DNA from 4 places in the Agarilytica rhodophyticola genome. Region 2 is predicted to be linked to each of the others. Evidence: predicted binding sites of a transcription regulator. Region 2 holds the regulator's gene; each other region holds the start of a gene.
What was found. The regulator sigma-54, encoded in region 2, starts transcription at its own class of promoters, with help from an activator protein. The targets are predictions, from matches to a motif close to TGGCACANNNNTTGCNNT.
Positions count from the first base shown of each region.

Region 1: the regulator sigma-54 is predicted to act here: its motif matches at 5,118-5,135, upstream of BVC89_RS09620 (pilin).
Region 3: the regulator sigma-54 is predicted to act here: its motif matches at 2,635-2,652, upstream of BVC89_RS15700 (MSMEG_0572/Sll0783 family nitrogen starvation response protein).
Region 4: the regulator sigma-54 is predicted to act here: its motif matches at 3,090-3,107, upstream of BVC89_RS26610 (TorF family putative porin).

Region 1 covers NZ_CP020038.1:2,266,756-2,274,278, forward strand. Annotated here, with positions in the region: gene secA (preprotein translocase subunit SecA) at 1-220, shown strand, start outside; gene argJ (bifunctional glutamate N-acetyltransferase/amino-acid acetyltransferase ArgJ) at 247-1,470, shown strand; gene mutT (8-oxo-dGTP diphosphatase MutT) at 1,474-1,878, shown strand; gene BVC89_RS09605 (response regulator transcription factor) at 1,875-2,651, opposite strand; gene BVC89_RS09610 (YybH family protein) at 2,820-3,278, shown strand; gene BVC89_RS09615 (hypothetical protein) at 3,639-4,388, shown strand; gene BVC89_RS09620 (pilin) at 4,559-5,071, opposite strand; gene BVC89_RS09625 (DNA gyrase inhibitor YacG) at 5,460-5,651, opposite strand; gene coaE (dephospho-CoA kinase) at 5,658-6,266, opposite strand; gene BVC89_RS09635 (prepilin peptidase) at 6,270-7,163, opposite strand; gene BVC89_RS09640 (type II secretion system F family protein) at 7,310-7,523, opposite strand, start outside.
Region 2 covers NZ_CP020038.1:927,028-934,550, forward strand. Annotated here, with positions in the region: gene mgtE (magnesium transporter) at 1-952, opposite strand, end outside; gene BVC89_RS03930 (HPr family phosphocarrier protein) at 1,106-1,375, opposite strand; gene rapZ (RNase adapter RapZ) at 1,379-2,248, opposite strand; gene BVC89_RS03940 (PTS sugar transporter subunit IIA) at 2,272-2,724, opposite strand; gene BVC89_RS03945 (RNA polymerase factor sigma-54) at 3,060-4,595, opposite strand; gene lptB (LPS export ABC transporter ATP-binding protein) at 4,811-5,536, opposite strand; gene lptA (lipopolysaccharide transport periplasmic protein LptA) at 5,581-6,258, opposite strand; gene lptC (LPS export ABC transporter periplasmic protein LptC) at 6,245-6,829, opposite strand; gene kdsC (3-deoxy-manno-octulosonate-8-phosphatase KdsC) at 6,822-7,373, opposite strand; gene BVC89_RS03970 (KpsF/GutQ family sugar-phosphate isomerase) at 7,377-7,523, opposite strand, start outside.
Region 3 covers NZ_CP020038.1:3,768,420-3,775,942, reverse strand. Annotated here, with positions in the region: gene BVC89_RS15710 (MSMEG_0568 family radical SAM protein) at 1-942, opposite strand, end outside; gene BVC89_RS15705 (nitrilase-related carbon-nitrogen hydrolase) at 935-1,984, opposite strand; gene BVC89_RS15700 (MSMEG_0572/Sll0783 family nitrogen starvation response protein) at 2,076-2,558, opposite strand; gene BVC89_RS15695 (sigma 54-interacting transcriptional regulator) at 2,891-4,801, shown strand; gene BVC89_RS15690 (metal-dependent hydrolase) at 4,896-5,687, opposite strand; gene BVC89_RS15685 (hypothetical protein) at 5,928-6,788, shown strand; gene BVC89_RS15680 (hypothetical protein) at 6,947-7,523, shown strand, end outside.
Region 4 covers NZ_CP020038.1:6,429,667-6,437,189, reverse strand. Annotated here, with positions in the region: gene BVC89_RS26625 (cellulase family glycosylhydrolase) at 1-507, opposite strand, end outside; gene BVC89_RS26620 (YifB family Mg chelatase-like AAA ATPase) at 918-2,417, opposite strand; gene BVC89_RS26615 (accessory factor UbiK family protein) at 2,531-2,800, opposite strand; gene BVC89_RS26610 (TorF family putative porin) at 3,184-3,882, shown strand; gene glnK (P-II family nitrogen regulator) at 3,983-4,321, shown strand; gene BVC89_RS26600 (ammonium transporter) at 4,364-5,614, shown strand; gene BVC89_RS26595 (P-II family nitrogen regulator) at 5,844-6,182, shown strand; gene BVC89_RS26585 (hypothetical protein) at 6,613-6,858, shown strand; gene BVC89_RS26580 (DUF484 family protein) at 7,013-7,523, opposite strand, start outside.

The sequences.
Region 1 (7,523 bases), 1.3 Mb from region 2:
GGAAGAAATGGATCGAAGACGTCATGAAGAAGCTGAACAACAAAAGTTAAAAATGGAACATGAGCAGGTGTCTCAGCTAACGCCAAGTGAAGAGCAACCGCAGGAAGTGGTAGACACTGAACGTCCCTATGTACGTTCAGGTAAAAAAGTAGGGCGTAACGACCCTTGCCCATGTGGTTCTGGAAAGAAATTTAAAGCTTGTCACGGCAAATTATCTTGATTTAGAGCGCAAGAGGATGGATTTTTATGGCCGTTGGTAACAGTGTTTGGCCCGAGTTTTATCCTATTAAAGGAGTGAAGCTTGGAGTTGGTGAGGCCGGAATTAAATACTCGTCACGTAAGGATTTGGCTTTAGTTGTTCTGGATGAAGGTTGTGAAGTTGCCGGTGTATTTACCCAAAATGCCTATGCTGCAGCACCTGTAGATATTTGTCGAAAGCATCTTGGGCAAAATAAAAGTATTCGCGCTCTAGTGATAAACTCGGGTAATGCCAATGCCTGTACAGGCATTGAGGGTGTGGATGCAGCGCTGCGTTGTTGTGATAAAGTAGCGCAACTTACCGATATCGAGCAAACGCAGGTGCTGCCCTTTTCCACCGGGGTCATTGGTGAATTATTGCCTTTTGAGAAAATTGAAGCGGCTTTACCAGCGGCGTATGAGGCCTTGTCTGAAAATAACTGGCTATCCTTTGCACAAGCGATTATGACAACAGACACCCGCCCCAAGGGTGCGAGTAAACAAATTGAATGGCAGGGGCAAACTCTTACCATCAGCGGTGTTGCTAAAGGTGCGGGAATGATTAACCCTAATATGGCGACGATGCTTGCATTTATCGCAACAGACGCCCCTGTAAGCAGCGATATACTAGACAAGCTATCCCGCGTAGCGGCACAACAATCATTTAATCGGATCACCATTGACGGTGATACTTCCACCAATGACGCGTGCATATTGATTGCCACAGGAAAAGCCGAACTTGAAACTATCGAAGCGGAAGATACGCCCTTATTTAACCTGTTAAAAGATGCTGTTATCGAAGTTTACCAATCACTCGCACAACAGATTGTGAAGGATGGTGAGGGCGCAACTAAGTTCGTTAAAATAGAAGTAATGGGGGGGCGTGACAACCAAGAGAGCCTTAATGTCGCTTATGCTGTTGCTCATTCTCCCTTAATTAAAACAGCCTTATTTGCCTCTGATCCAAATTGGGGAAGAATTGTTGCTGCTGTAGGGTACGCCGATGTAAATCAGCTCGATGCGAGCAAAGTACGTATCTGGATTGATAATGTGTTAATTGTTGAAAATGGTGGTCGTGCCGCCAGCTACATGGAGGAAGATGGGCAAAAAGTTTTTAACCAGGAAGAGTTTTCTATCCGGGTCGACTTGGGCCGTGGTGACGCTAGTGAGCTTTTGTGGACATCAGACCTCTCCCATGAATATGTTCGTATTAATGCGGAATATAGGAGCTAGTGTATGACATCTACTGTTCATGTTGCTGTCGGTGTTATTTTTGATGCTCAACAAAAAATTTGCATTGCTAAGCGCCCAGAGGGAAAACATCTTGCGGGTTTGTGGGAGTTTCCTGGTGGCAAGGTAGAAGAGGGTGAGAGTGTGCAGCAAGCTCTCAAGCGAGAGCTTTATGAAGAGCTTGCCATTACTATTAATGGCTCAAAGGAATTCATCCAAATTCGCCACCAATACCCTACTAAAACCGTTCTATTAGATGTTCATACCATTCACCAGTTTGATGGTGAAGCTAGTGGTAGTGAAGGACAAGTTATTCAGTGGGCTGAGTTATCTCAGTTAGACAAGTATAGTTTTCCAGAAGCAAATAAAGAAATTATCCAGGCTTTACTTGAGCGCTACTTAGTTTCTTAAAGCCAGTACTGACACCTTTGTACCAGTTCAGTTTGGTTACTAGCTCCAGTCTTTGAGCGTGCACTGCGAAGTTGAAATTCAATGGTTCGAATAGACTTATTAAGTGTCGCTGCAATTTGTTTGTAGCTAAGACCTCGTGCTGCTAGACGGACGGCATCAAGCTCTGCGGGGGAAGGTTTGTCAGTATGTTGCTGTGTATTAATTCTTCGGCTTATACTCAACACTGGTGCTAAGAAGATCTGGCAAAACTGCATGACGAAACACTGTTCACTCGATTGCCAGGTTCTTCCCGACTCTAGATCATCAATACAAACAATACCGTAAGCACCTTCCTCATCATCTAGCCGTTGGGCTAATATGGCGCGGCTACCGACTTGCTTGAAGCTTTCTTGAAGTCCACCGATGAGAGGGTTGTTTCTTATATCGTGGTAGGCGATTGGATTTGGGCTAAGCCATACTCTTTGTAATACCTGACTTTTGTTTGGTAAATCTATGCCGAACATCGAGGGTGCGCCATCAGCAAGGTGCTCAGCAGCCGTTGAGTATAACTTAAGACGATGCGAGCCGAAGCCTATATCTACCCGACCGACGGCCAAATGTTGTGCGAGATAGCTTAAAGCAATTTCCATAACATGTTCATGACGATCTATTTCTATCAGCATGTGAGCTACAGCATTGAGCGTTTCCTGTGCAAATAAATGGCGATTACTATCGAGAAATCGGGTGCGTAAGGTCTTTGAGTCCCAACTATTAGCTTGTGCTTGTGCTGCCATCTCAAGTTTCCAAAAACTGTATTTTTGTGTATATATTGTACTGTATACGTAAAAATTGCGATATCGACCACGTCTTTAATTCAGTAATTTATCTCCTGCTTGGTATGTAGTTGTTTCCTACTTCCTTGTTACAAGACTAAAGAAAATGATTAAAAACAGGAGCATACTATGAAAAAACTGTATCGTGTTTTATTCGCTTTATCTATTCAATTGCTGTTATCCGCTCCAAGTTTTGCTTGGTATGATAGACACCTGGAGCGCGTTGAAGACGCTAGCGAATTATTTGTAGAAAACTTTAATAAAAAGGATAGTGCTGCTCTAGGTGAATTCTATACTCGCAGTGGTGCTTTAAAATTGCCGGGAACCTCGGCTGTTGCTGGAAGGCATAATGTGGTTGATGCCTGGCAAGCAGGTTTTGATGGCGGTCTTGATTTTCTGGTTTTAAAAGCAGAAGGGGCACGCCGAACTAGCCGTAACACTGTGCTGGAAAATGGCCGATATGAGTTAACTATCCAGACACCAGGCGGGTCGATTATCCAGCGTGGCACTTTTTCGGTATTGTGGCGCGTTCCAGCCAATCCACACCGGAGCCCTAAAATTATTTTCGACGCTATCGATGCAGATTAAGTAATAAAATGAAGGTTTAGTCTAGGTGGAATGAATCTTCGCATAACATAATAGTAGGCACTGTAAAGTGTTGATGGTGCCTGCGATTGTTATCCTTTCAATAATTGTTTCATCGTTAGCTCATGTGCAGTTTAGCTAGTGTTTTTATACAAAGATGCTGACTCTAAAAGGGCTTTAATTATTATGGCGACCTATCGTATCGTATCTGTAAAGACGAATCTTTTGAACTTGTCTTTTCCTTTAAATTAGTTTTTGCATATTTGGCTTCTCTCTTACTCTTATGGAGCACGCGCTCTATAATAGCTTATAGAAGATCACTTCTATCTTAAAACTCTAAACAACTTTCGAAGTTATTAAATTATGATGATTAACGTTCATTCGCGTTGGCAAGCTTTTGCAGTGCATTTAGGTATTAGTTTTTTGTTATTTCTCGCGCTTGCAGGGGTTATAAAATTACTATGGTATCCAGGGTTACTATTTAATACAGAAGGTGGCTGGGAAGGTATAAAGTTAATTGCTGGTGTGGATCTGGTGATCGGACCACTATTGACTTTATTGGTCTATAACACGGCTAAAAAAGAGTTAAAAAGAGATCTTCTTATTATAGTCTTGATGCAATTGTTTTGCATTTGTGGCGGTATGTTTGTGGTTGAGCGAAATAGACCAATTGCCATAATTTATGCTAACGATATCTTTTATACTGCGACGCGAACTCAATTTGAAGAATACGATATCGCTGTGGATTCTGTTCCACTGCTCCGAGGTGATTCCTGGCTTGCTTGGATTAGCCTCGATTTACCGGATGATCCAAGTGAACGTAGGAAAGCAACTGTTGAGCGCTATATGGAAAGTGATATAAGACGAGCTATTGAACTGTATCAACCATATGAAACAAACAAATCCCGTCTTAGAAATGAGGGGTGGTCATGGGATGTAGCAATAGAGCGTGGCTATTCCCCCGCTGAACATCTTAAATCAGAAAGTATTCGCTTTTTTAATTTAATTACACGCTATGATCTATATAAAATAGCAGTTGATGTGGGTACTGGTAAATTGATCGAGGTCATTCCCACACGTGATACTAAAGAGAGAAGAGACGATAATGAATAAGGCATGAGCCCTATTTAGAAAATAAAAAACTCATCATTGAAAAAGTGATTTTATATCTAATATGTCAATAATATGGCTACTTCGCAGATGAATATGTTTCGACTTTTTGTAGGCATTAAAAAAGCCAGCTTGCATCACAAGCTGGCTTTGAAAATGCAGATGAGCTGATATTACTTACATTGTGATGGCAAGTAACGAGCTATTACAGGGTTAGCAGGTGCTGTAGGTGCATATCCATTTGCAGTTGCAGTCACGTTGGTCGCACCAGCACATGCCCAGTCGATATTACCAGCTGCACCAGAAGCTAGCGCAGCGTTACCAACAAATGGAGAAAGTGTGATTTCGTTAGCACCGTTTAGCTGAGGTAATGCATCGGCGCCTACATCATAAGTGACAGTGATAACACCGGTGTTAGCAGCAATGGCAATTGTCTGAACATACTTGGTGGCAACGAAGTTAGCATTCCAATCAGTGCTAGCAGCGTTCATAGCGGTTACATCACCAGCAGCGAATGATTCACTTACAGATACTTTTGCTGATTGCGCTAAGCCTAAACCTTCAGATACTTTAGTTCTCACAGTGTAGTCTTGGTATGCTGGTAAAGCTACGGCAGCTAAGATACCGATAATCGCAACTACGATCATCAATTCAATAAGAGTAAAACCTTGTTGTACTTTCTTCATTTATTTTTCCTCCAAAGGAAATAAGTGGCTATGATATAGTTAAGGTAAAGCTAATAGTATGCCAACTATTAGTGGGACTCTTTGGAGCAGCTGTTTGCAGAGCAATTGAATAAACTAGCGCCATTTATATAAGTTTTTAGTGTTAATGTGGTGACAATTTCTGTCAGCATATGCTGAAAATCTTCACTCCATTGGTGTATAAAATGTATAAATACGATATTGAGGTTATCGAAAACTTGTCTGTACTACAGTTCACTTCCAAAGATGCTGCTATATTGATGAGTTAAACGATTATTACACGTGTATTTTTTAAAGTTGCTGTGATCGGATGAACTTCAACATTGCCTTTGGTTAGGATGACAGCAATATTTCTAATATCAGTTTTACCTTATTCAAGATCTTCACTCCAGGCATCTGTCTCTAAGCTATTGCCCTCGACGCTATAGCTCTCTTTTGCCCACTCGCCGAAGTCAATATCACGGCAACGTTTACTGCAAAAAGGACGAAAGAGAGAATCTTTTGTCATTAATACTTCTTTTTTGCATATAGGACATTTTACTGAAAGGGTTTTAATTGTCATGGCGACCTATCTCATCGAATGGTTATCTTTCATTAATAGGTATTGTCGATGTAAATTGAGTACTTGCTGCTTGGTATTCTCAAATGTTCCTGAGTTATCAATAATATCATTTGCTTTGGCAAGTTTTTCTTCTCTAGAGAGTTGGTTGGCAATAATTTTTTCCACCTGAGCACTATTTGTTTCATCTCGTATGGTGGTGCGCAAAACTTGTTGTTCCGGTGTAATATCGACGACGGCTATCCTGCTAGTGAGCTCAATATCTGGTGATTCCAATAGTAGAGGACTTGAAAGAATGGCGTAAGGGCTACTTGATTTTTCGAGTGCCAGACGTGTTTGTCTGCGAATAACGGGATGCAATAATGATTCTAACCAGTGTTTCTCTTCTGGTTGGGAAAATATAATATGGCGCAGTTTTTTTCTATCAAGATTGCCGTTATCTAAAAGTATGGTGCTGCCAAAGTGTTGTTCAATCTTATATAGACACTGTGAACCAAGCTTTACAACTTCACGGGCTATAACATCCGTATCAACAACAGCTATACCTAATTCTTTAAATAAGTTAGACACCGTGGTTTTTCCTGAACCAATGCCTCCTGTCAAGCCGACTATAAACATGAGTTAATTTAATTTTAACATTTGCAAGTAAGAAGAGAGTATGAAGTCTCCCCAAAGGAAGGCAATCCAGCCAGCTATCGCTAAATATGGGCCAAACGGAATAGGTTTATTTTTATCTTTACCGTAAATAAGGATACCACAAATCCCTATAATGGCTCCCACTAAAGAAGATAAAATAACTATCAATGGTAGGGCTTGCCATCCCATCCAGGCGCCCAAAGCTGCCAGTAATTTAAAATCTCCATAGCCCATACCTTCTTTCTTGGTGATGAGTTTAAATATCCAGTAAATGCTCCACAGAAATAAATAACCTGAAATTGCGCCAATAATCGCATCGTTGAGAGACGTAAATGTGCCAAAGAGATTGGCAATTATTCCCAACCATAATAAAGGGTAGGTGATGTCGTCAGGTAATAACTGATGGTCTATATCAATTAACGTTAGCGCTATTAAACTCCAAGTTAAAATTACAGCAAATCCTGAGGCTACGGATAAGCCCATTTGTGAGACGACAAAAGCAGTGAGTAAACCTGTAACGAATTCAACGATAGGATATCGGGCACTAATGTGTGCACCACAATAATGGCATTTACCTTTTAATAGAAAAATATAGCTAATAACAGGGATGTTGTGCCAGGGCTTAATCGGAGTTTTGCAGGCAGGGCAATGAGACGCGGGATATGCGATATTAAAAGTTGTATCTTCTCCCATATCTTTAAGTTGGCCGACTTTTATTTCGCCTTTTTCAATTAGTATATCTCGAGCTTGTTGGTGCCAGTCACTAAATAAACTTAGGGGTAAGCGGTATGCTACAACGTTTAGAAAGCTGCCAACTAACAGTCCTATGATTAAACTGAAGAAAACAAATAACTCATTTATCCAAGTGAGGTATGTCAAGTGAACCTCTCGTTAAAGGGCACAAAAAAATACATGGTTAAACTCATGACTAAGATTAATTAAGAGAGAAACGACTCGTGTTTGGTATGGGGGGATTCACTAGGCATGAAAAATAGCAATGTAATTTTTCATGCGCTCATGATCTCTTAAATCGCTTGACCTATTTGGAAGATAGGTAGGTACATTGCGATCAATAGCCCCCCAACTAAAACACCCAGTACAGACATGATGAGAGGCTCAAGTAAGGAAGTAAGGCTATCTACTAGGTTGTCGACGGCCTCTTCGTAATAGGTAGCCACTTTATCTAGCATTTCATCCAGTGCGCCAGATTCCTCGCCTATTGACGTCATTTGGATTAAA
Region 2 (7,523 bases):
CCACCACTTTATCTAGCGATTCTTGGAAAAGGCTGATAACTGCGGAGGCTAAAATGGCGGTGAGCAAATTTATACCCAGCCATATTGCGCGCCTTGGAATAGTACGCATTACCGGTGCAAAAGTATCTTCTTCTTCATCCAAGCCGGCAAGGCTCATAAGCGAGTGATCTGCGCCTTCGCGGATGACGTCTACGACATCGTCGATTGTGATTCTGCCAAGCAGTTTGCCTTGTTCATCCACCACAGGTGCAGATATCCAATCATTTTGTTCGAAAAGCTTAGCAACCTCATGATCCGGCAGGTTAGCCTGTATGGCATTAGTGTCGGTCACCATCACTTCGCGTACCGTTGTATTGGGATCTGACGTTAGAAGTTTGGCGAGAGGTAGCAAACCTAAGTATTGGTCTTTACGGTTAACCACAATGAGAGCATCCGTTGATGGCGGCAGCTCTACGTGTCGACGTAAATAGCGCAGTACAACATCTAGAGTAAAACGTGGGCGTATTGTTATTGTATCTGTATTTGTTAGGCCGCCTGCGGTATCTTCGTCATAAGCTAAGACCGTTTCCACGCGGTTGCGATCCTGATCGCTCATTGCCGCCAGCACTTCTTGAGTCACTTTTTCTGGCAATTGTTGCAGTATATCTACAACATCGTCTGTCTCAAGGCCCTCTGTTAGCTCTACCAGCTGTTCTGCATCCAGGTCACGGATAAAGTTTCCTTGAATGTCTTCGGGCAGTTCTTCTAGTACCTCACCGATAACATCTTTATCTACTAGATCCCACACAACTTTACGCGAAGGAGGGGGAGAAGACTCAAGTAGGCGAGCAATCTCTACAGGACGCAAGCTATTTACCATCTTGGCTATCTGCTGCAGAGTACCGCTTCCTAGTAGCGTCTGTACTCTGGCCAAGTGGGTTTGGCTTTTGGTCTCTTCGGTAGCTTGTTGCATGTAACTCTTTATAGGTTGTAGGCTATCTAGGTAATAGGTTATCTAGTAATAAGTTATCTAGGTTTATATCTAAGTTATATCCGAGTTATGCCTCGGTGTTTCCTTACATTTGCTGGCACTAGCCTTATATTAAGGCGCACACTATTTGCCGGTTTATTCTTCTTCGTCAAATCTATTATTAATCAATTCAACGAGTGCGGCCATGCTTTCTTCTGAGTCCTCACCTTCAGTAATTAACGTAATTTCGCTGCCCTTCGCCGCAGCTAACAGCATCAGAGCCATGATACTTTTGCCGTCTATAGTTTTGTCGGCGAAGCGAACTTTTACGCTACTGCTATATTTATTTGCTGTATTCGCAAAGCGTGTGGCTGCGCGCGCGTGTAAGCCAAGTTTATTAATGATTTCTATTTGCTGTTCGAACATGCATTAGCCATTTTTTAAGTTATTGTTTTGTAATTGTCGGTGACGAACTTGAACATCCTTATATGTTTCTTTTAAATTTTGATACAAGCGTTCGCTAATATACACTGAACGATGCATTCCACCAGTACAGCCAATTGCTACTGTGAGATAGCTTCGATTATTATTTTCAAATGAAGGTATCCATTTAGCAACAAATCCAGTGATATCGTTAATCATCTCCTCTACGCTATTCTGGCTCGACAAGTAATCTGCTACTTCAACATCAAGGCCAGTTTTGAGACGTAAACCTGGTTCCCAGTGAGGATTAGGAAGGCTGCGAACATCAAAAATAAAATCAGCGTCGGTAGGAGCTCCATACTTGAATCCAAAGGAACTGAACATAATTGACATGCTCTTGCTTTGGGGGCCAACGATGAGTTGTCGCATGGTGCTGCGCATTTCGTGCAAATTGAGAGCACTAGTATCGATGATAATATCGGCAAAACCGACAATAGGAGCAAGGATATCCCGTTCTTTTTCAAGTGCCTCATTAAGTCCAGTATTTTCATCCGACAAAGGATGGCGACGGCGAGTTTCACTAAAACGCTTGATTAATACATTGGTATGAGTGTCTAGATAGATAACTTTATAGTTTTCACGGGGGATTTGGGAGGATTTTAATATGCCCGAGAGAGTGCCTAAATCCTTGTCGAGATTTCTCGCGTCTATACCAATGGCAAAACGTTCCTTCTCTTGCTGATTTATATGCTCAATCAATGATGGCAACAAGGTGACGGGAATATTATCAATACAGGTAAACCCTTCATCTTCCAGTAGATGTAAGGCTGAAGTTTTGCCCGACCCTGAGCGACCACTGATTACTAAAAAGCTCATGACAGATCCCGCTTATATAGAGGTTAAGATGACGATGTTATCGCATCGAAAAGTGCATCATCAGATGATACGGAACGTATTGTGCTGACAAAATCAGCATCTTGTAAAAGTTGTGCCAAGCTTGCCAACGACTCTAGATGGCTACTCTCTGCATTTTCCGGTACTAACATTGCAAATATAATATCAACTGGCTTGCCGTCCACTGCGTCGAAGTCAATGGGGGATGCTAGTGTCATGCAGGCGCCATATGTATGACCGCCGGTATTAAAGCGGCAATGAGGAATTGCGATACCATCACCAATACCGGTTGTACCCAATTTTTCTCGGTTAATAAGACTTTGATAAAGTTCATCGACATCAAAGCCTTCGATATCGTTCGCAAAATTCTGTGCCAGTGTTTCAATCACACGCTTTTTACTGCCACCTTCAATTTTTGCCACTGTTCTCTTTGTTGAGAGAATGCTTTTAATTAACATAGATTCTTTGGTAGTTTTTTAAACAATTTTAATAATAAAGACTGCCATTTTATCAGTTTTATTTACTGTGTAACGAACACAATACACTGTGTGTTTAGCAATGATTATTTTTTATCTTATCCAGTACTATATAGATAAAACGTATACAAAATATGGAGTCGTGGGCGAATGGGCCAACTAGCCCCCTTAAAATAAAGATATACGTGTTTAGCTTGGCGTATTAGAAGATTGCTCAACTATATTTAGGAAGACATAGATGAATGTCGATTCAATAGTTTATTGCGCAAGCCAATACACAAAAATACAGAGTGCTCTATAACATTAAGACTAATAGTTTAAACTAGTCGTTTACGCTCGTTGGAAGGTGGAATGCCAAGTGACTCTCGATATTTGGCTATGGTTCTACGGGCAACTTTAATACCTTTCTCTTCAAGTATTCCTGTGATCTTCGAGTCACTCAAGGGTTTTCTGGCGTTTTCAGCAGCGATTAGTTTTTTAATAATGGCGCGAATAGCGGTTGAAGAGCATTCTCCACCTGCTTCTGTTGCTACATGGCTTGAGAAAAAGTACTTAAGTTCAAATATACCTTGTGGTGTATGCATATATTTTTGCGTTGTTACCCGAGAAATTGTCGATTCATGCATTTCAACAATTTCCGCAACATCGTGTAATACCATAGGTTTCATAGCTTCTGGGCCATGATCAAGAAAGCCCTGTTGCTTCTCAACGATGCATGTAGCCACTTTCAATAATGTCTCATTGCGGCTCTGCAAGCTTTTTAAAAACCACCTAGCTTCCTGAAGGTTATCTCTTAAAAAGGTATTGTCAGTGCTTGAGTCTGCTCTTTTAACTAAGGACGCATAATCATTATTGATGCGAATTCGAGGAGCTATTTCAGGGTTTAACTGCACTGTCCAACGATCATCTACCTTTTTAACAAAAACATCAGGTACCACATATTCGGTTGAGTCTGTGCCAATATGTTCCCCTGGGCGTGGGTTAAGCGTCTGAATGACTTTAATAGCAAGTTGCAGTTCGGCTTCTTTAATCTTCAATTTGCGCATTAACTGCTTGAAATCTCGATTGCCAAGTACTTCTAGGTAGTCTTCAATAATTTTACGGGCGTAATTAACGCCTGGTTCATTAGGATCATACTGGTTTAGCTGTATCAGTAAACACTCGCTGATATTTTGGCTGGCTACCCCTATGGGATCAAATTGCTGAATTCTGTGCAATACAGCAACTAGCTCATCCATCTCTAATTCTTCATGATGGGCTTGTAGGCCTGTGTATATATCATCCAAGGACTGACACAACATACCATTGGGCTCTACCGCATCTATGATAGCCTCGGCAATTTCTATATCTAGATCCGACATTGGTGTTAGATTGAGTTGCCAAAGTAAGTGGTCTTGGATTGTCTCGGACGAGGTGCGACGAGATTCAAAATCCATATCTTCGTTATCGTTTCTCGAAGCGCCGGGGGATGATGATGCTTGGTAGACATCATCCCAATTGGTATCAACCGCCAGCTCATTGGGAATGGTATCACTCCATTCGCTATCTAGACGCGCTTCTTCATTCGAAGAGTTTGGATTTTCATCGCTAGAGTTAGTGCTTTCGCTATTTAAAGAAGAATCGTTAGGTTTGGCAAAATCTTCCGAAGGAGAAGAGTCAGCCCCTTTTTCCCCTGAATCGTTGTCTGAGCTACTGGATTCATCAGATATCTCTAACATAGGGTTAGAGTCCAGCGCTTCCTGAATCTCTGATTGCAAATCTAAGGTTGATAGCTGAAGAAGGCGAATCGCTTGCTGCAACTGGGGAGTCATTGTAAGTTGCTGACCCAGCTTTAGTTGAAGAGATTGCTTCATATGCGCTAACACTTGCCCCGGTTGATTGTATGTTATGTGACAGCCGCTTGATTCCATTTAGGAAAGCAGACCCTTATAAGTTTAGACTGAGCGAGGCTCTCAGGCAACGGTTTTGCGTTAAAAATAAAGCAAACATTGTGCCGTATATAGGTCACTGCTTGAGCAATTTGTCAAGTATTAAACTCAAAACAATTAGGCTTAGTGTCAGATATGGCCTAAAGCTGAAAATGCTGTCCTAGATAGACTTCCCGCACTTTTTGGTTATTGAGTACGGTGGCGGCATCGCCATCAGCAATGATGTGGCCTTCGGATACGATGTAAGATTTCTCGCATATATCGAGCGTTTCTCTAACATGATGATCGGTAATGAGAACGCCAATGTTTTTGGCTTTTAGTTGCTGGATGATACCTTTGATATCACTAACTGAAATGGGATCGACGCCAGCAAAGGGCTCGTCAAGTAATATAAAATCTGGTTCTGTGGCTAACGCTCGTGCAATTTCTACGCGTCGGCGCTCGCCACCAGATAGCGCCATCCCGAGGCTATCTTTAATGTGAGTGATGTGAAACTCTTCCAGTAGCTTATTTAGAATTTCTTGCCGTTGCTTACGCTTTAAGCCTTTGCGAGTCTCCAATATCGCCAAGATATTTTGGCTGACCGTAAGTTTTCGAAACACCGAGGCTTCCTGGGGTAAGTAGCCCAGACCGCGCCTTGCCCGGCCATGCATGGGCTGGCGAGTGACATCTTCACCATTGATAAAGACTTGGCCTCGATCTGCCCTTACTATGCCAGCGATCATATAAAAGCAGGTTGTCTTGCCCGCGCCATTAGGGCCGAGCAAGCCCACAACTTGTCCTTGGTTTACCGACACTGAGACATCGATAACCACTTGTCTGCCTTTGTAACTTTTTGCGAGATGTTTAGCTTCTAATTGCGACATTAAGACGACTGCTTATTGATATGCTAGTTGGTTATTATGTTGTTTTATTCTGTATCTTCGAGAGGGGGCGAGGAGGTTTCATTTTCCTCTGTGTCTACCGTCTCGTTGCTTTCTTCTTCATTTGAATCAGAATCGATGATGTCTTCTTCAGGCTCGGATTCTATGCTGGAATTGTCTTCTTGCCCTTCCTCGCCATTGATAGACTCTAAGGTTTTTGGTGGGATAACCATGCGCACCCGCTCTTTGGTGCCGTCTGCAGAAGTTTTTCCACCTGCTTTTACTAACGCTTTTTTCACATCGTATTCAATACGATTACCGCTTAAACTTGTGCCATCTTGGTCAAGAGAGGCGTTTTCAATAAGAAACAGCGTCTCGTTTGACGCTGAGTATTCAAGTGTATTGGCCACAGCGGTAACCGGAGGGCTGTTTTCTTTCGGGGTTTGTTGAAAACGGGCGGGGTTACCTGTTGCCACAATTTTTTTGGCAGAGTCAACCTTGCCTTTTTCGAATTTACCGTAGTAAACCACTTTACTAGCATTGATTTTAAGGCTGCCTTGCTGCAAAACCACATTACCCAAGAACGTTGTTGTTCCTGCTCGGATATCAAACTCGTGTGTGTCAGCATCGATGAACATCGTCTGTGTGTCATCGTCTGGTAGTGTCCAGGCATTGGTTGCTAATAACACTGCTAGAGAGATAAATATAAATTTAAGTTGGATCATAGAGTCCACGAACTTTAGATAATAGCTTTAATTTTTGTGCGACAAAATCAGCATGAAGGCCTGTGCCTTTGATTTCTACGCTATCAGAATTTATTTTTACAGCTTCAGCTGTTTCAGCGACCTTGCCTATTGGATCAACGTTTAACCTCTGTGTGGTAATGGTGGTGGTAATACCATCGGCATCTGTATGCTTCACGACTACATTATTCCACAATTCTATACGCTCATTTAGGGACGTTATTTTGCCTTTATTCGCTAATACAAGCCAGGGTTCCTTGTCCTGATAAAACACCAATTGGGGCTTATCTATCAAGGTGAAGATCTCTTGTGCTTCATCTTCATCCTGAGTTCGGTAGTGCTCCAACTTGACTGCATCAAAGGTGTAACTTAGACCGCCATCATCCTGGAAATGTGTTGTTGTTGTATTGCGAGCGACTGCGAAAGGCACAGCATCCACTTCTGTGTGTAATGCCGGCGATGTGCCTAAAATGCGAGGTGGCGAGTCACCAAAGTATATAATGGCGGATAATAGCGCCAAAATAAATACAATGTACAGACTAGTTCTAGTCACTTAAATAAACCTCAAGTGCTGAGTCAAACGTGCCTTGCGCAAGCATTATCATATCGCATACTTCTCTCACCGCACCATCACCGCCTTTTTTTGTTGTTTGCCAATGGCTGCGTTTCGCTACTTCCGGATGGGCATTTGCAACACTAATACTTAAACCTGCACGTATCATGACTGTCAAATCAGGGTAGTCATCGCCTACGTAGGCGATGTCTTCATAAGCACATGGAAAGTCTTCTTGTAACTCTCGTAGTGCATCAAATTTATCCTCTCGGCCCTGTTTCAATAAATGAATACCTAAGTCTTTTGCCCGCCTAGCAACAATCTCACTCGTTCTGCCTGTAATAATTCCCACTTCCACACCTGATCGGCGGAGCATCTTAATGCCGTGCCCATCTAATGTGTTAAACGATTTGATTTCGGAGCCGGTGCTAGAAAAATATATTTTACCGTCAGACATTACGCCGTCGACATCCAATAGCAGCAGTTTAATTTTGCTTGCTCTGGCCATTATTTCACTATCTTGTATTTGCATTGGATTGCTCATTATTTAAATAATTCCCGCTCGCAATAAGTCGTGCATATGTAAAACTCCAATCACTTCCTGTTCATTATTTTTAACTACTAGGGCAGTAATTTTGCGTGTTTGCATTATCCCCAATGCTTCGGCAGCAAGCATATTTTGATTTATCGTCTT
Region 3 (7,523 bases), 2.8 Mb from region 2:
GTGATTTTCCAAAGGTGTCCCGGCGACGGGAACAAAAGGCACCACAAAAGGGTAGACACCGATATCAATTAGTGCCTGGCTGATAGTGATAATTTCTTCTTCAGTATCGCCTAAACCAGCAAGAATATAAGTGCTGACATTACCTGCGCCAAATACCTCCACGGCTTTTTTGTAGGCGCTAAAATAACGTGTTAATGGTACGCTTGCTTTACCTGGCATAATGGCCTTGCGGACACGATCACTTACTGCTTCTAAATGCATACCTAGCGCATCTACGCCGGCATTTTTTAATCGCGTAAACCAGTAATCTTCTGCTGGTGGTTCGCACTGGGCTTGAATAGGAATATTCACCTGTCGCTTTACTGCTTTAGCACACCTGGCAAGAATTTCTGCTCCACGGTCCGAGGTTTTCGGTGTTCCTGTTGTCATAATAAGTTGTGATACACCGTCTAACTCAACAGCTGCTTTGGTAACTTCAGCGATTTGCTCGGGGTCTTTGCGCGCAATGGTACTGCCATTTTTTAAAGACTCTTCAATAGCACAAAATTGGCAAGAAGTTTCCCGACTGCGATAACGCACACACGTTTGCAATACTGTAGTTGCTAATACATCTTTGCTGTGTAGGGTAGCAATATGGGAGTAGGGGATGCCTTCTTGTGTTTTTAAGTCGTAAAACTTAGGACGAGCAGGCAGAGAAACTTCAGTGAGAAACGTGCCTTTTTCATATAGTGCCGCGGTATTATCTGTTACAACCTGCGCGCTAAAAGGTGAGTCTTCTACCTGCTCATTAAACACCGGGATCATTGATGTTTGTTTGTCGAAACTCAGCGCTTTATGATCTGTGGGGCCAGCACCGCCACGGCGATTTAAACCCATCGAGCTATCATCGACCCAACGCAAACCTTGCGCTTGCAATGCAGTGATTTTCTCTTTACTAAGCATGAGCTTGTAACTCCCTATGATGAGGTTGTGCTGGGAGTTCATCTTTGCGAGATTTTACCTTGCTGACGTCAGAGGTTTTTTCTTCATCAGCTAATAGCTCAACGGAGGGGGGCATAGCATGGGTGTGAGCGGTGCTCTTCTTATCGATTAATAAACTCAGTAATTCGGGGCGACTGTAGTGACCGACGGAATCCATCATGCGTTTACGTTTGTCGATCAGGGCGAAATCTAACTCTGCGATACAAGCCCCTTCACCTGAATCACTGCGCAGTGTATCGCCCAGTAATTTGCCCTCGGGGGAAACAATAGCCGTGAAACAACCACCGCTGATGGCTTTGAGGGGGCCGCCGGTATCATTGCAAATGTGTTGTTGTTGCTCAGGGCTTAGCCAACTGGTGGCGTTAACAACGAAGCAGCCGCTTTCAAGTGCATGATGTTTTATGGTGGCTTCGATTTGCTCCGCAAAAATTTCGCCTACCAAGGAACCGGGAAACATACTGACATGAATTTGCTCGCGATCTGCCATAAGAGCATAACGAGCGAGAGGATTATAATGCTCCCAGCAAGCCAAAGAGCCAATACGACCAACCTTGGTATTCTTAGCGCAAAGCCCTGAGCCATCACCTTGTCCCCAGACCATACGTTCATGATAGGTGGGAGTAATTTTACGCCGATGCTGAACAAGGCTACCATCAGCATCAAATAGCAGTTGAGCATTATAAATAGTGCCGCCAACACGCTCGTTAATGCCAATTGAAACAACCACGCCGGCATCTTTAGCGGCCTTACTTATTTTATCTGTATGACAAGACGGTACTTCTACGCTTTCGCGCAATAACTGAAGATGCTGACTCGCCATTTCATAAGGGGCTTGCACAAAAGAAAAATAGGGGTAGTAGGGAATCAGAGTTTCAGCAAATACCACAAGCTCAACACCGTCAGCGCCGAGCTTATGAATCCAGCTGCACACTTTGTCCACGGTGCCATCACATGAATATAATACCGGGCTGCATTGCACCGCAGCGGCAACGACTTTTGTCATTTTAAGATCGCTCTATTGATGATTGTAGAGTCGCTCAATACACAAGGATGTGAGCATCGAGCGCGGTCAGAAAATATGGGCCAGACAATGTTTAGGTGGTCCAGGTGTGTACCATGAAGGCATTTTCTCTTGTCATCAGTAGTTGTAGATCCATAACATCTAATGGATTTATCGGACGAATACCTTCAATTAAGGCTTTTTCGGTTTGGCCGTAAAGGGCCTGCAAAGCAAAGCGGCAAGCATAGACTTCACCACCTTCGGACATAAATGCTTCAAGTTGAGAGTTGTACGCAAGATGACCGGGGAAAGCCTCAGAACCAAGTTTAGGAAAGCCTCTTTGCACGCCAAGTAAGACGCCCGGCCCATAGAGCAGCACCTTGGTCTCAAAACCTTTTCGCAATAGGCGTTTTGCTTGTAATAGGTTGACCAAGCCAATAGAGCCCTCAAAGGCCACTGTATGAAAAGTTAGTAGAGCTTTCTGTCCGGGTTCTGCTTGAACGTCTTCGAATACCTTCTCTTCGAAATCTACAAGATAGTCACCAGTTTGATAGTGGGGTTTGTCCACAACAGGCATAGGGTTGTCCTCAATGGTTGATATATTCGTTTTAAATTATGTCTAAATAAATGCGGTAACACGTGTCTCCAGTACTATGGCGAAAATTATTCCAAGCTTTCAAAAATTTGAAATTAATTTTTTTTATTTATATAAAACAATAAGTTACATGATCAATTTAAGGCAGTTTGTATTTTATTATTTGGCTGATTTTAACAACGCATTTGCGTAATATTATGCAAATGCGTAGACAATGATGACGCAAAAGAGTAGTTTTAGCTCCGCCGTATGATCAAATAGACCCCTTGTAGAGCTAAGAATTAAGGCGTACGAATTTATAGAAGGAAGTTGTCATGTTTGGAAATGATGCAAATGATGAATGGAGCAAGCTGGCATATTGGATGAGAAGTGCTGCTTTCGAACAATGTCCGCAGGCTTTAATGTTGCTCGATCCCATCAAAAACCGCTATGTGGATTGCAATCAAGCCGCGTGTAGATTGCTTGGCTATGATCGCATGCAAATATTAGAAACCTCTATTTCCTCCATCCATGGGCGCGACTTAGGACAGCTCATTGTTTTCTCCGAGCAGGTGCTCGAGCAAGGCAAAGCGGTGAGTCGCCTTATTCGATATCGCAGTTCGGACGGTTACTATCTACCTTGTGAACTCAACGCGGCGCGCACAGTGGTAAATCAGCGTGAAATGTTGATTGTGGCAATCACCGACTTACAGGAACAACAAGCCTTAGAAAAGTTGAACAATGCCGATAAGATGGTTCGAGGTGGCATTTTAGAGTGGAAGTATTTGCAGAGTATTTTTCAGGAGGGTGAACAAGATAAGATGCTGATGCTCACCTCGGTAGGCGACGGAATTTACTGCGTAGATACCAATGGTATATGCACTTTTATCAACCCTGCGGCCAAACGTTTACTCGGTCGTAGTGATGATGAAGTGCTAGGCCAAAATATTCATTATGTGCATCATCACAGCCACGGCGATGGCAGTCATTATCCCGTTGAACAATGCCCCATCTATGCAGCTATCCGTGATGGTGTGGTACACGAAGGTAAACAAGAAGTGTTCTGGAAACAGGATAGCACGCCTTTTCCAGTGGAATTTACTAGCACACCTATTATCAGCGATAGCACGATTATTGGTGCGATAGTGGTATTTAGAGATATCAGCGAACGACTTGAAACCGAGCAGCGCTTAAAAGATACATTGGTGGAGTTAAGTGCTCTCAAGTCTCGTCTTGAAGATGAAAATGAATACTTACAAAAAGAAATGCTGATTGAGCAGAGATTCCACGGCTTTGTTGGCGAAAGTGACGCGATAAAAAGTGTGCTTAAGAAAATTGAGCTGGTATCGAAAAGCGGTGCTAGTGTGCTCGTCACGGGAGAAAGTGGTACAGGCAAGGAGTTAATCGCACGAGCAATTCATGAAGCCAGCCCCATAAGTGACAAACCCCTTATCCGTGTAAATTGTGCTGCCATACCGCGAGAATTATTTGAAAGCGAATTTTTTGGTCATGTTAAAGGCGCTTTTACCGGCGCTTTAAAAGATCGTTTGGGGCGTTTTGAACTGGCCAATGGTGGCACTATTTTTCTCGATGAAGTAGGGGAGATCCCTATTGAATTACAAAGCAAGTTACTGCGCGTTTTACAAGAGGGACAGTTGGAGCGTCTGGGTGAAGAAAAAACACGCAATGTCAATGTGCGAGTGATCGCCGCTACCAATCGGGACCTAAAAAAAGAAGTCGCCCAGGGACGTTTTCGTGAGGACTTATATTTCAGGTTGAACGTATTTCCCATTCACTCGCCACCACTTAGAGAGCGCAAGGAAGATATTCCACTACTGGCGTTTCATTTTTTAGAAAAAATAAATCAACACTCGGAACACAAGCCCAATAAACTTAAGAAAACTGATCTTGAAAAAATGCAATCCTATTCTTGGCCTGGAAATATTAGAGAGCTACAAAATGTTGTTGAAAGAGCAATTATCACTGCAGTGGATAATACCATAAAAATAGATTTACCCGCGATAAGCTCGGTAAAGACAAGTAATAGTGCTGATGTACAAGAGTGTTCTATCACAGTTTATTCAGATAATGATATGCAAGAAAAAGTAAAAGCCAATATGCTCGCCGCACTTGAACAGTGTGACTGGAAGCTATTTGGTGAAGATGGCGCCGCAAAACTTTTGGATATGAAACCCACAACACTCACAAGTAGAATAAAACGAATGAATCTGGTGAGAAAGAAGTAGTTTTGCTACTTAAAATTATGATACTAGAACATTTTTGAGCAATCTTGCTTTCCTTCATAGATAATCTTTTATCATTAGTTCATGTTTTTCTAGTTTACGCGGGTAGAATGTTATTGTTACTTTTGTTATTTCTATTGTTTCTATTATTTTTTCCGCTATCTGAACGGAAATACTTTGCCCACTGATATGTTAATGTTAATAAATCTAATCCATTATTAACAACAAAAAACACAAATGATCGAAAGAATCGATATCGGCTAATCTTTTGGTTTTTTCTATCACAATGATAAAGTGAGCAGATATTGATAAACAGATCGCTCAGTAGGTACATGGTAACACTGGTAAAGATACTTACTCGGCGAAAGTAAGTGACGTTAGATTTTTTTAGTAGATTTTCGGTAACGCCTTGGTGATCTATCTCTTCTTTACAGTGCCAGCGCCATACATTTGCTTGATAGACTTTTTCAGCTGTTACCCAACGAGCACTTTTAAGCACGATAAGCGAGATAATCATAGTTAAATACTCAATTGCTGCGGCAATAATGAGTTTCTCTTCTGGTTGTAAAGCAATTAGCTTATCCATAGCATTGTTAATTCTTTTCTCAATTTTCTCAATGGCGTAGCCGGACGCTGCTAATTTTCTATTATAAGCCTTATGCACTTGGCTATGACGTGCCTCGTCGCTAATGAGTGATTCCGTATTTTTTTTATCTGATGAAAATAACGAGGTTGACTTCACCGATGACTCAACGGCATCAATAATGAAGTGTTCACAGGGAGGAATAATGATTGAGAACGCATCAAAAAGGTAGGTTTTAAAAGCATTCCCCTCATTCCAAAAAATCTTATCGCCACTCCCTTTATACTTGCTGGTTGCCGATACCATATATTACTCCACTGAGATATTTACATAATTAACGCTAATCGGTGATTGTTGCATTATTATGAATTTATAGTTAAATCATAATTTAGTAACAAAATTATCTATAAATAATACAAATATTATTTATTGTTATATTTAATATTTTTGTAAACTTAGATATGTACGTTTTTGCACATGAGTTGCAATGTAGTAAGCAATAAAATACGTAATAAAATAAATACGTAATAAAATGGCGGGTGGCTTATGAGAAAAGGCGTAGAGGTTAGGGTTTTAACTTATGATGATATAGCTGAAATTTTAATATTGGAAAAGAAACAGTGGGTGGCGGAGCAGATACCATCAGCGGAGGATATAAAAACGAGAATTACAGATTTTCCAGAATTAAGTATAGGTGCTTTTTGTTTGCAAACAGGACGTGCATTAGCATCATTATTTATGAAGCCTACTGATTCAATAAGCGGGCAAGGAAAAATCTTAAAATGGAGTGAATCAGTACAACATCGAACCGCAAGCACTACCGTTCTTTTCGGAATTAGCCTTACTAGTGTTAATTCTATTGCCACAATGGCCATTTTTGAGTTTTTCTATCCTATTGCTTTAAAAAAGGGATACAAAAAAATCTATATTGGTTCACCTATCCCAGGGTTGAGAAGTGCGCTTGAAAAAAACTCACAGCTTAGTATTGAAGAATATGTTTACAAAAAGCGTCCTGGTGATAAAAAACCATTAGATCCTCAATTACACTATTATTACAATAAGGGGTTTCATAAGATCGTCGCAATTAAACACAATTATTTTCCTCATGAGAACTCTATGGATTATGGTGTAATTCTGTGTGGCAAAATCCCTCTATCGACTCTGTCATTTTTATGGCGGTATGTGCCTGTGGAATATTTGAAAAAATTAGCTTCCGTATTGTTTTTCTTTCTAAAAGCTCCTTCACCAATAACAATGTTGACATGTATATATAGTAAATTTTTAATAGTGTTTGGATTCTGGGGTTTTATATCAAAACTTAACAGATTTGCTAAAATTATTGTTCGTACTATCAGGCCAGAATGTTTTAAACAACCTTTTAAATTTAAGGGCCCCTATATTAGTTGACGGTTGTGTTAATAATTTACCGATAACTATATACCATAAAATAAATCATACATAAAAAATGAACCTAACTACGAGGTTGGGGTACAAATGCCATATATGTAGTGCCTTATTTTTCAGTCAAAGGCAAACTCTCACAGGCTACAAGATGGATATTATGTATGGTTGACGGGCCTAACTTACATAGAAGTCAAAGCGCATCTTTAAATATCAGAGCACAGGATATTGACGTGGCGACTGGCAATGCTCAATTGGCTCAGCGGTCGACACCAGAGCCCCCCTTATTTGAAGCGCGACAAAGCTTATTGAGTGAGAGTGATGGAAGTTCTGATAGTTCATATCAAAGTGCTTGGTCTCACTCTCCCAGACCGTCCGAGTTTACGGGAAGCCTTGCACTTGGGTCTTCGCCAAGTAGTTCTACCGATGGTGCTTTTGATGGTTTAGACGAAGCATTTTTGACCTTGCCTGAGCGAGGCAGTTTTGAAGGTGACGACAGAACAGGAGTGAACAGTGAGCGTTCTAATTCATTACGCAATACAGGCCCTAGAGCTGTCGATGACAATCATAATATTCATAATGTAGAGACCGAGCCTCCGCTTTTACGTGCAGGACGGAAAACACTGACGAACGACAGCCAAGTACAGCGCCATCTAGAAACTCGATACTTGCAACATTTTCAAGACAACTTTGATAAATACAGTGAGTACGATAAAAATTTTGAATACATTCCGCTGGAAG
Region 4 (7,523 bases), 1.4 Mb from region 2:
TGGAATCGGTGTCGCTGTGGGGCTCGGAGTAGGTGTTGGCGTTACTGTCGGTGTAGCCGTGGGTGTCGGCGTCGAGGTGGGTGTTGGTACAACATCACCATTACAAGGGTTGCCATTTAATGTAAATGCCATAACCGGATCGGCTGGTGCGGCACTATTTGCAATCATAAAACCAAAGGCAACAGAGCCCCCATTGGCGGCAATATTGCCGTTCCAGTGGCTAGCCGGATTTGATGCCGACATGCTACCACCTGCGCTGTTAGTGTATGTGGCATTCCAACCAGAGGCAAAGCTTTCGCCAGCCGGAGCTTGCCAAAGCAACTGATAACCGTTGATCGGGGATGAGTCGGTATTGGTGATGCGAATGCTAATTTGTGCTCCGCCTCCCCAATCATTTTCAATTGTGTAGTCGACTTCACAAGCGGAGTGTACATGAGTTGTTAAAGCTAAACTCATTGCCGCTACTAAAGCGCCTAGTTTATTTTTAAAACGTATGCTATTCCTCATTTTTTATTTCTCGTGGTTTGTTCGAAATGGATGCAGTCTAGTGTGATGAATTTTTATTTGTTTATTAATGCTTCGGTATTGAATATCACTGGCAATAGCTGCGAGAGAGCATTGAGACAAATACAGGCGTTAAGCTACAAAAAATTAATAAGCGATTCGTTCTGATTTAGGTATAAATGAATGGAAAAAAAGTACAGTGCGGATATGCGAACGTCCCACTTCTCACATACGAAAAAGTAGGCCCTTGGTTGGCATATAGTTCGACTAAGAAGAATGTTATTTTTAAAGTATTGCCGTGAACCTGTTATCTTTTAGAAAACTATGATAAAAATAAATAATAAAACTTAACCGTTAGAGTTTTTTAGTAAAACGATTGTTTTTGTCATAATTATGAAAAATACTTAAATGATTTAAAGCTGCTGCCTATCAAAATTTCGATAAGTAAGTGCTTCGCTGATATGCGTACATTGTATATTTTCGCTTTTTTCCATATCTGCAATTGTTCGAGCCACTTTTAAAATTCGATCATAAGATCTTGCAGAAAGATTTAACTTTCGCATTGCGTGTGCCAATAAACTTTTTTCACTATTTGTTAATTGGCAATAATAAGATATTTCTTTTCCGTCAAGTTGGGCATTACATACTTTTTGTCGTGTTATTTGTTGCATTCTAATTTCGCTAACACGCTGGCGAACTATTTCGCTAGCTTCCCCTGGTGATTTACTTTGTATCTCTTCTACCGTTAGTGAATCCACTTTAACGTGTAAATCAATGCGATCTAATAAAGGCCCTGAAATTTTATCTCGATAACGTTTAACTTGTGCAGATGAACAGTTACATCGATCCGAATCCTCTCCATAAAAACCACATGGGCAGGGGTTCATTGCTGCAACAAGCTGGAAGTTCGCTGGGTAATTAACTTGAGCGCTGGCGCGGCTGATACAAATATGACCTGACTCCATGGGTTCTCGCAACACCTCCAATACATGACGGGAAAACTCTGGTAACTCGTCAAGAAATAAAACGCCGTTATGGGCCAATGAAATTTCACCTGGCTTTGGCGGCGAGCTGCCACCCACTAAGGCTACTGCTGATGCAGTATGATGGGGCGAGCGAAAAGGGCGAGATAACCATGAATCTGAGAGCGTCTCGGAGGTAATCGATTTTATTGCTGCAGATTCAAGGGCTTCATTTTCCTCAAGCTCAGGTAAAATAGAAGGTAAACGGCTGGCCAACATGGACTTTCCTGTACCGGGTGGCCCATAAAAAAGAATATTATGTCCGCCACATGCTGCTATTTCTAAGGCTCGTCTGGCTTGTAATTGCCCTTTGATCTCATTTAAATCTTTTTTGTGAATAACAGTAGGGGCAACTTTTTGTTTGGGTGATGGCAGGGTACACCGACCGTGCAGATGGGCGCATACTTCAAGGAGTGTCGAAGCGAGATATATATCGGTACTTTTACATAAAGATGCTTCGGTTTCATTAGCTGCTGGTAATATTAGTGCCCGCTTATTTTTTCCTGTGGCCATTGCCGCGCAGAGACAGCCTTTAATTTCGCGCAGTTCGCCGCATAATGCTAACTCACCAACAAACTCTAGGTTTTTTAGAGAATCTTTAGGAATCTGTTCTGATGCAGCGAGAATACCCAAAGCAATGGGTAAATCAAAACGTCCCCCTTCTTTAGGCAGGTCAGCGGGCGAAAGATTAACGGTAATGCGTCGCTGTGGAAATTCAAAATAACTATTCAATAATGCGCTGCGAACTCTATCTTTGCTTTCTTTAACCGCTGTTTCAGGTAGGCCAACAATATTGAATGCAGGTAAACCATTTGAAAGGTGAATTTCGACTCTGACAAGAGGTGAGCTAATTCCGAATTGCGCGCGTGTGTATACAATAGCTAGTGACATATCCATTCCTTGGGTAAGTAATCTTTGACTCCAATATCCTGTTATTGGAGTCCAATGCATAAAAAGCTAATAAATCATACGAAATACTTCGAGCTTTGTCAGCTAAATTAGTATTAGCTGTTATCTGACTTGGATGCTTCTTGAATAGCCTGTTCCATCGATTGCATCTGTTTTTCAAGTTGTTCTAGTTTTTCTCTTGTTCTTACGAGTACTGATTGTTGAGCGTCAAACTCATCTCGGGTCACCAAATTGAGTTTGCGAAGATTAGCTTCTATCAGGGCTTTGATCTTAGAGGCTGATGCTGATGCGTTTTTCTCTGTATTGCCGTTAGCAAGTGTCTGTTGAATATCGTTAAAGATTTGCTTTGCCAGTTGTTCAATCATTGTAAGAGGCCCTAAGGATGTGATTTTTTGCCCTATTTTAAACCACTCAAGCCTATTCAGGTAAGCACTTGAAAATGCTCTCAAACAGCTTTTCTCTAGTTTAGTGAATAGAGTTTGTTAGATGGATTGCTCATTTTAAATGTAATGTCTGCATTTGGTGCGTTTTGTTTGCGCCATATTTGGAGGTGAGCGTTATTTTGGTGCGACGCCTTCCACACCTATCAGTCCAGTTTGTAAGAATTCTCTCTAAGTTTTTGAAATATATCATAAAAAATACAAAATATTCTATTGGCATGAGAACTGCTTTTGTTTCTGCAGCTTCGTTTTGGGGGCAGTAATGGAATGGCGAAGCCACTATAAAAAAATTATTAGAGGGTATAGCAATGAAAAAGTTAACACTGTTGATGACGTCCGCTACTCTGGCTTTAATGGCTTCCCTGCCTTCGCATGCTGAGCTGGCTGCAAATATAACCGCAACAAATGACTACGTATGGCGTGGCATTAGTCAAACTCAAAATGGGTCGGCAGTGCAAGGTGGATTGGACTACACACAAGGTGGCTTTTTTGCTGGAACTTGGATATCAAACACCTCTTTCGGTTCTAGTGAAACGGACTTGTACACTGGTTTTGGCGGTGAGGTGGGCGATTTTGGCTATAGCGCAATGTTTATTTACTACTGGTATCCAGGAGTGAAAGCAGATTCAGACTTTGGCGAAATTGCCCTGGATTTTAGCTACAGCCTACTTTCTTTTGGTGCAGCCGTTACTGTTGTCAGCGAAATTCAAGAAGATACTGCAGCCTTTGCAGAGGGGGATGTTCACTACTATATCGGTATCGGTGGGGAAATTGAGGAGACTTGGAATCTCAGTGCCACCTACGGTTTTTATGACTTTGATGCCGATGGTGTCACCGGTGTTGGTGATTTGAGCTACGGTTACTTTGAAGTTGCCGCTACTAAAGATCTTGGGGACTTTGGTGAGGTATCGATCGCATTGAGTGTCGCCGATGACGAAGCTCGCAATGTTGGTAGTGCCAACTCCGATGAGCCCATAAGCCGTATTAGTTGGTCGAAATCTTTTTAGAAATTTTTGTGGGGGTAGTAGCCTTGTTCTACTGCTTTTTACTAAAGCCTTTTGGCGCCATGAAATAAAATCACGATATGAAAATTATAGGAGCAGCCCAGTGAAATTAATTACTGCTGTAATCAAACCTTTTAAGCTCGATGCAGTGAGAGAGTCTCTTTCTGAAATTGGTGTACAAGGGATTACTGTAACTGAAGTTAAAGGCTTCGGACGCCAAAAAGGCCATACCGAACTTTATCGAGGTGCGGAGTATGTAGTGGACTTTTTACCCAAAACCAAACTAGAAGTCGCTATTGCTGACGATCAAGTGGATTCTGTTATGGAAGCCATTAGCAAAGCGGCACACAGTGGAAAAATTGGCGACGGAAAAATATTTGTTTCTTCACTAGAACAAGTTATTCGTATCCGCACCGGTGAATCTGGTGAAGACGCCTTATAAAAATTGACAATGAGAATATATAAGTAACATTTGGGGAACACTATGGAGACTCAGGTACAAGAATTACAATTTGCCTTAGATACGTTTTACTTCCTGGTAAGTGGCGCCTTGGTTATGTGGATGGCCGCGGGCTTTGCAATGCTAGAAGCCGGACTTGTAAGAGCTAAAAACACCACTGAAATTTTAACTAAGAATATCTCGCTATTTGCTATCGCATGCACCATGTTCATGATCTGTGGCTATCAACTTATGTATAGCGGCAATGGCTTCGGTTTCTTTCTTTCCAACTTAGCTGATGCTGATGCTGGTTTAGGCTATTCAAACGCAGCAGACTTTTTCTTCCAAGTAGTGTTTGTGGCAACGGCAATGTCCATCGTTTCAGGAGCGGTTGCTGAGCGCATGAAACTATGGGCGTTTTTATTATTTGCTGTTGTTATGTGTGGCTTTATTTATCCTATGGAAGGCTCTTGGACTTGGGGAGGCGAAGCTATCATTGGCTCTTTCCAAATTAAAGGTAAGCCTGAAGGTGCCGGGGTTGATTTTCAAGATTTTGCAGGCTCAGGCATTGTTCATATGGCCGGTGCTGCAGCGGCGTTAGCTGGTGTGTTAATTCTGGGGCCTCGTAAAGGCAAGTACAATAGTAATGGTAGTGTTAACGCCATACCGGGCGCTAATTTACCATTAGCAACATTGGGAACTTTCATTCTTTGGATGGGTTGGTTTGGCTTTAATGGTGGCTCACAACTTGTTATTTCTACCAAGGGTGACGCCGGTGCTGTAGCGATGATTTTCCTCAATACCAATGCAGCGGCAGCAGGTGGATTGATTGGCGCCTTAATGGTTGCTCGTATCATGTTTGGCAAAGCGGATTTAACTATGGCGCTCAATGGTGCTTTAGCGGGCCTTGTGGCGATCACTGCCGGCCCTGATACACCTTCTGCTTTAGTAGCAACAATTATCGGCCTTGTAGGAGGCGTGATAGTGGTTTTCTCCATTGTTGGCTTGGATAAGTTAAAGATAGATGATCCTGTTGGTGCTATTTCTGTTCACGGTGTCGTTGGTTTATTTGGCTTGTTGGTTGTGCCTCTTACTAATGACAGTGCTAGCTTTGGTATGCAGATTCTAGGTGCTCTGGTTATCTTTGTATGGGTGTTTGCTACTTCTTTGATTGCTTGGTTTGTAATCAAAGCTGTGATTGGCGTGCGTGTGTCTGAGGAAGAAGAATTTAATGGCGTCGATATTTCAGAGTGTGGTATGGAAGCATATCCAGAGTTTTCATCAGGCGCGAAATAAGTAACTATTTACTTCTGTTGGCCGGGCAATGCCCGGCTTTTTTTTGCTTGCTTGAATGTCTGTAAAGGAGTTGTTAGGTATTTCACTTTCTTACATACACATTTCTATAACATTAAATGTTGTATTTTATAGCTTTGAGTTTGTTATATTTAGGGTGTAAATTACAACGAAATGTAAGCCTCGAGCCATTCGGATTCAGAGACAAAATAAAACATTAAGGTAATCAGTAATGAAGTTAGTTACAGCAATAGTAAAGCCCTTTAAGCTTGATGATGTGCGCAGTGCGTTGTCAGAAATTGGTGTGCAAGGGATGACCGTGACAGAAGTTAAAGGGTTTGGTCGCCAAAAAGGTCATACCGAGCTTTATCGTGGTGCTGAGTATGTGGTGGATTTTTTGCCTAAGGTAAAATTAGAAATGATTTTAAAGGACGAGATTGTTGATGCCGCAGTGGAGACAATTTCTCAAGCTGCGCAAACGGGCAAGATTGGTGACGGTAAAATCTTTATTACAGCCTGTGATGACGTTATCAGAATTCGCACTGGTGAAACCGGGCCTGACGCAATTTAATTGCTCTGCATTAATTTTTTTGTAAACAAAATCATATATTAGTCATAGTATAGAGCATGATGTCCTTGTAACCTTGATGTGTTTGTTTTTCAGATGGTTGCTAACTTTATTGTGATATATCACATAGAACAATTTTGCCCTTTTAGTTGTCTATAATTGCCAAGGTGTATGTAAGCTATACACCTTATGTCATAAGCTAAAATTAGTGTGAACAAGTCTGGATATTACGTCATTTACTTTTTGACAAATCAAATGTCCTGGGAGTATATTTTTTCCCTGTTCCATACCGCTATAAGCAATCAAATTAAGGTGTTTTTTTATAGCAAAATAAACTAAAAATAATTCTGTAAAGTTGTTGTAGGAAAAAAAATGAGCTATAACTTTATCGGAATTTTCATCAAATTCTTGCTGCGATTTATGAGGTTGTAACATGAGTACAGATGATCAAGATTTATCAACTGATCAATTGGACGATGTCGGTGAAGAGAATGCTACTGTCGAAGCTAGTACTGAAAGTGATGCATCAGTTTCGGTAAAAGACGCTGAACGACAACGCATTCAAGCACAGATCGAAGAGTTCTTAAATAAAGGTGGGCAGATAACACAGGTGGGCTCAAGCACTATGTCTGATCCTCCTAAGCGTCCTGAATCTAATTACGGCGGTCAACCAATATAGGTTGATGCCCCGGCAGCCTTCGCATTTTATCAGCAGATGATAAGGTGAACGGAGGCTGTCAATCTTACCTATGCGAGCCAGTGGCGTATAAACACCTAAGTAATTCTTGGATAATTCCTAGAATATTATTGTTAGGAGGTTAAAGCTACTAAATCTACAGGTACTTAGGTAATATGCGGTTGAGTATCTCACCGATATAGCCTAAAAATAGGGTTCCCATACTTGAACGGTAATAAGTTGGGTCTTGATTACCGATAGCCAATACACCAAAGATATTGCCGTGTTCTAGTACTGTCATGGCTGCAGAGCCCACATTTTGAGCATCTGAGTCGAATAAGAATTCCATCTCTTTTACGTCAATTCCTCCAGTAACTGCTTTAACAGATTTAAGGCGTTTGCCTATAGCGATCTTGGCTGTATTAATGGATTCAATTCTAGCTTCGCCAGCATTAACGCCATTACTGCCAAATAAAATCACCCTGGTATAGTGAATACCGAAGTCTTTATTAAAGCTGTGATATAGCGCGTCAATCAGCTCGGGAAGTGTTTTAGCCTCCAGCAGCGCCAGCACTAGACGTTTGGTCTTATCGAATAGCTGGTCGTTTTCACGGGCATTTTCTAGCAAATTATTAAGCCGTTGGCGCATCTCGATATTGCGTTCACGC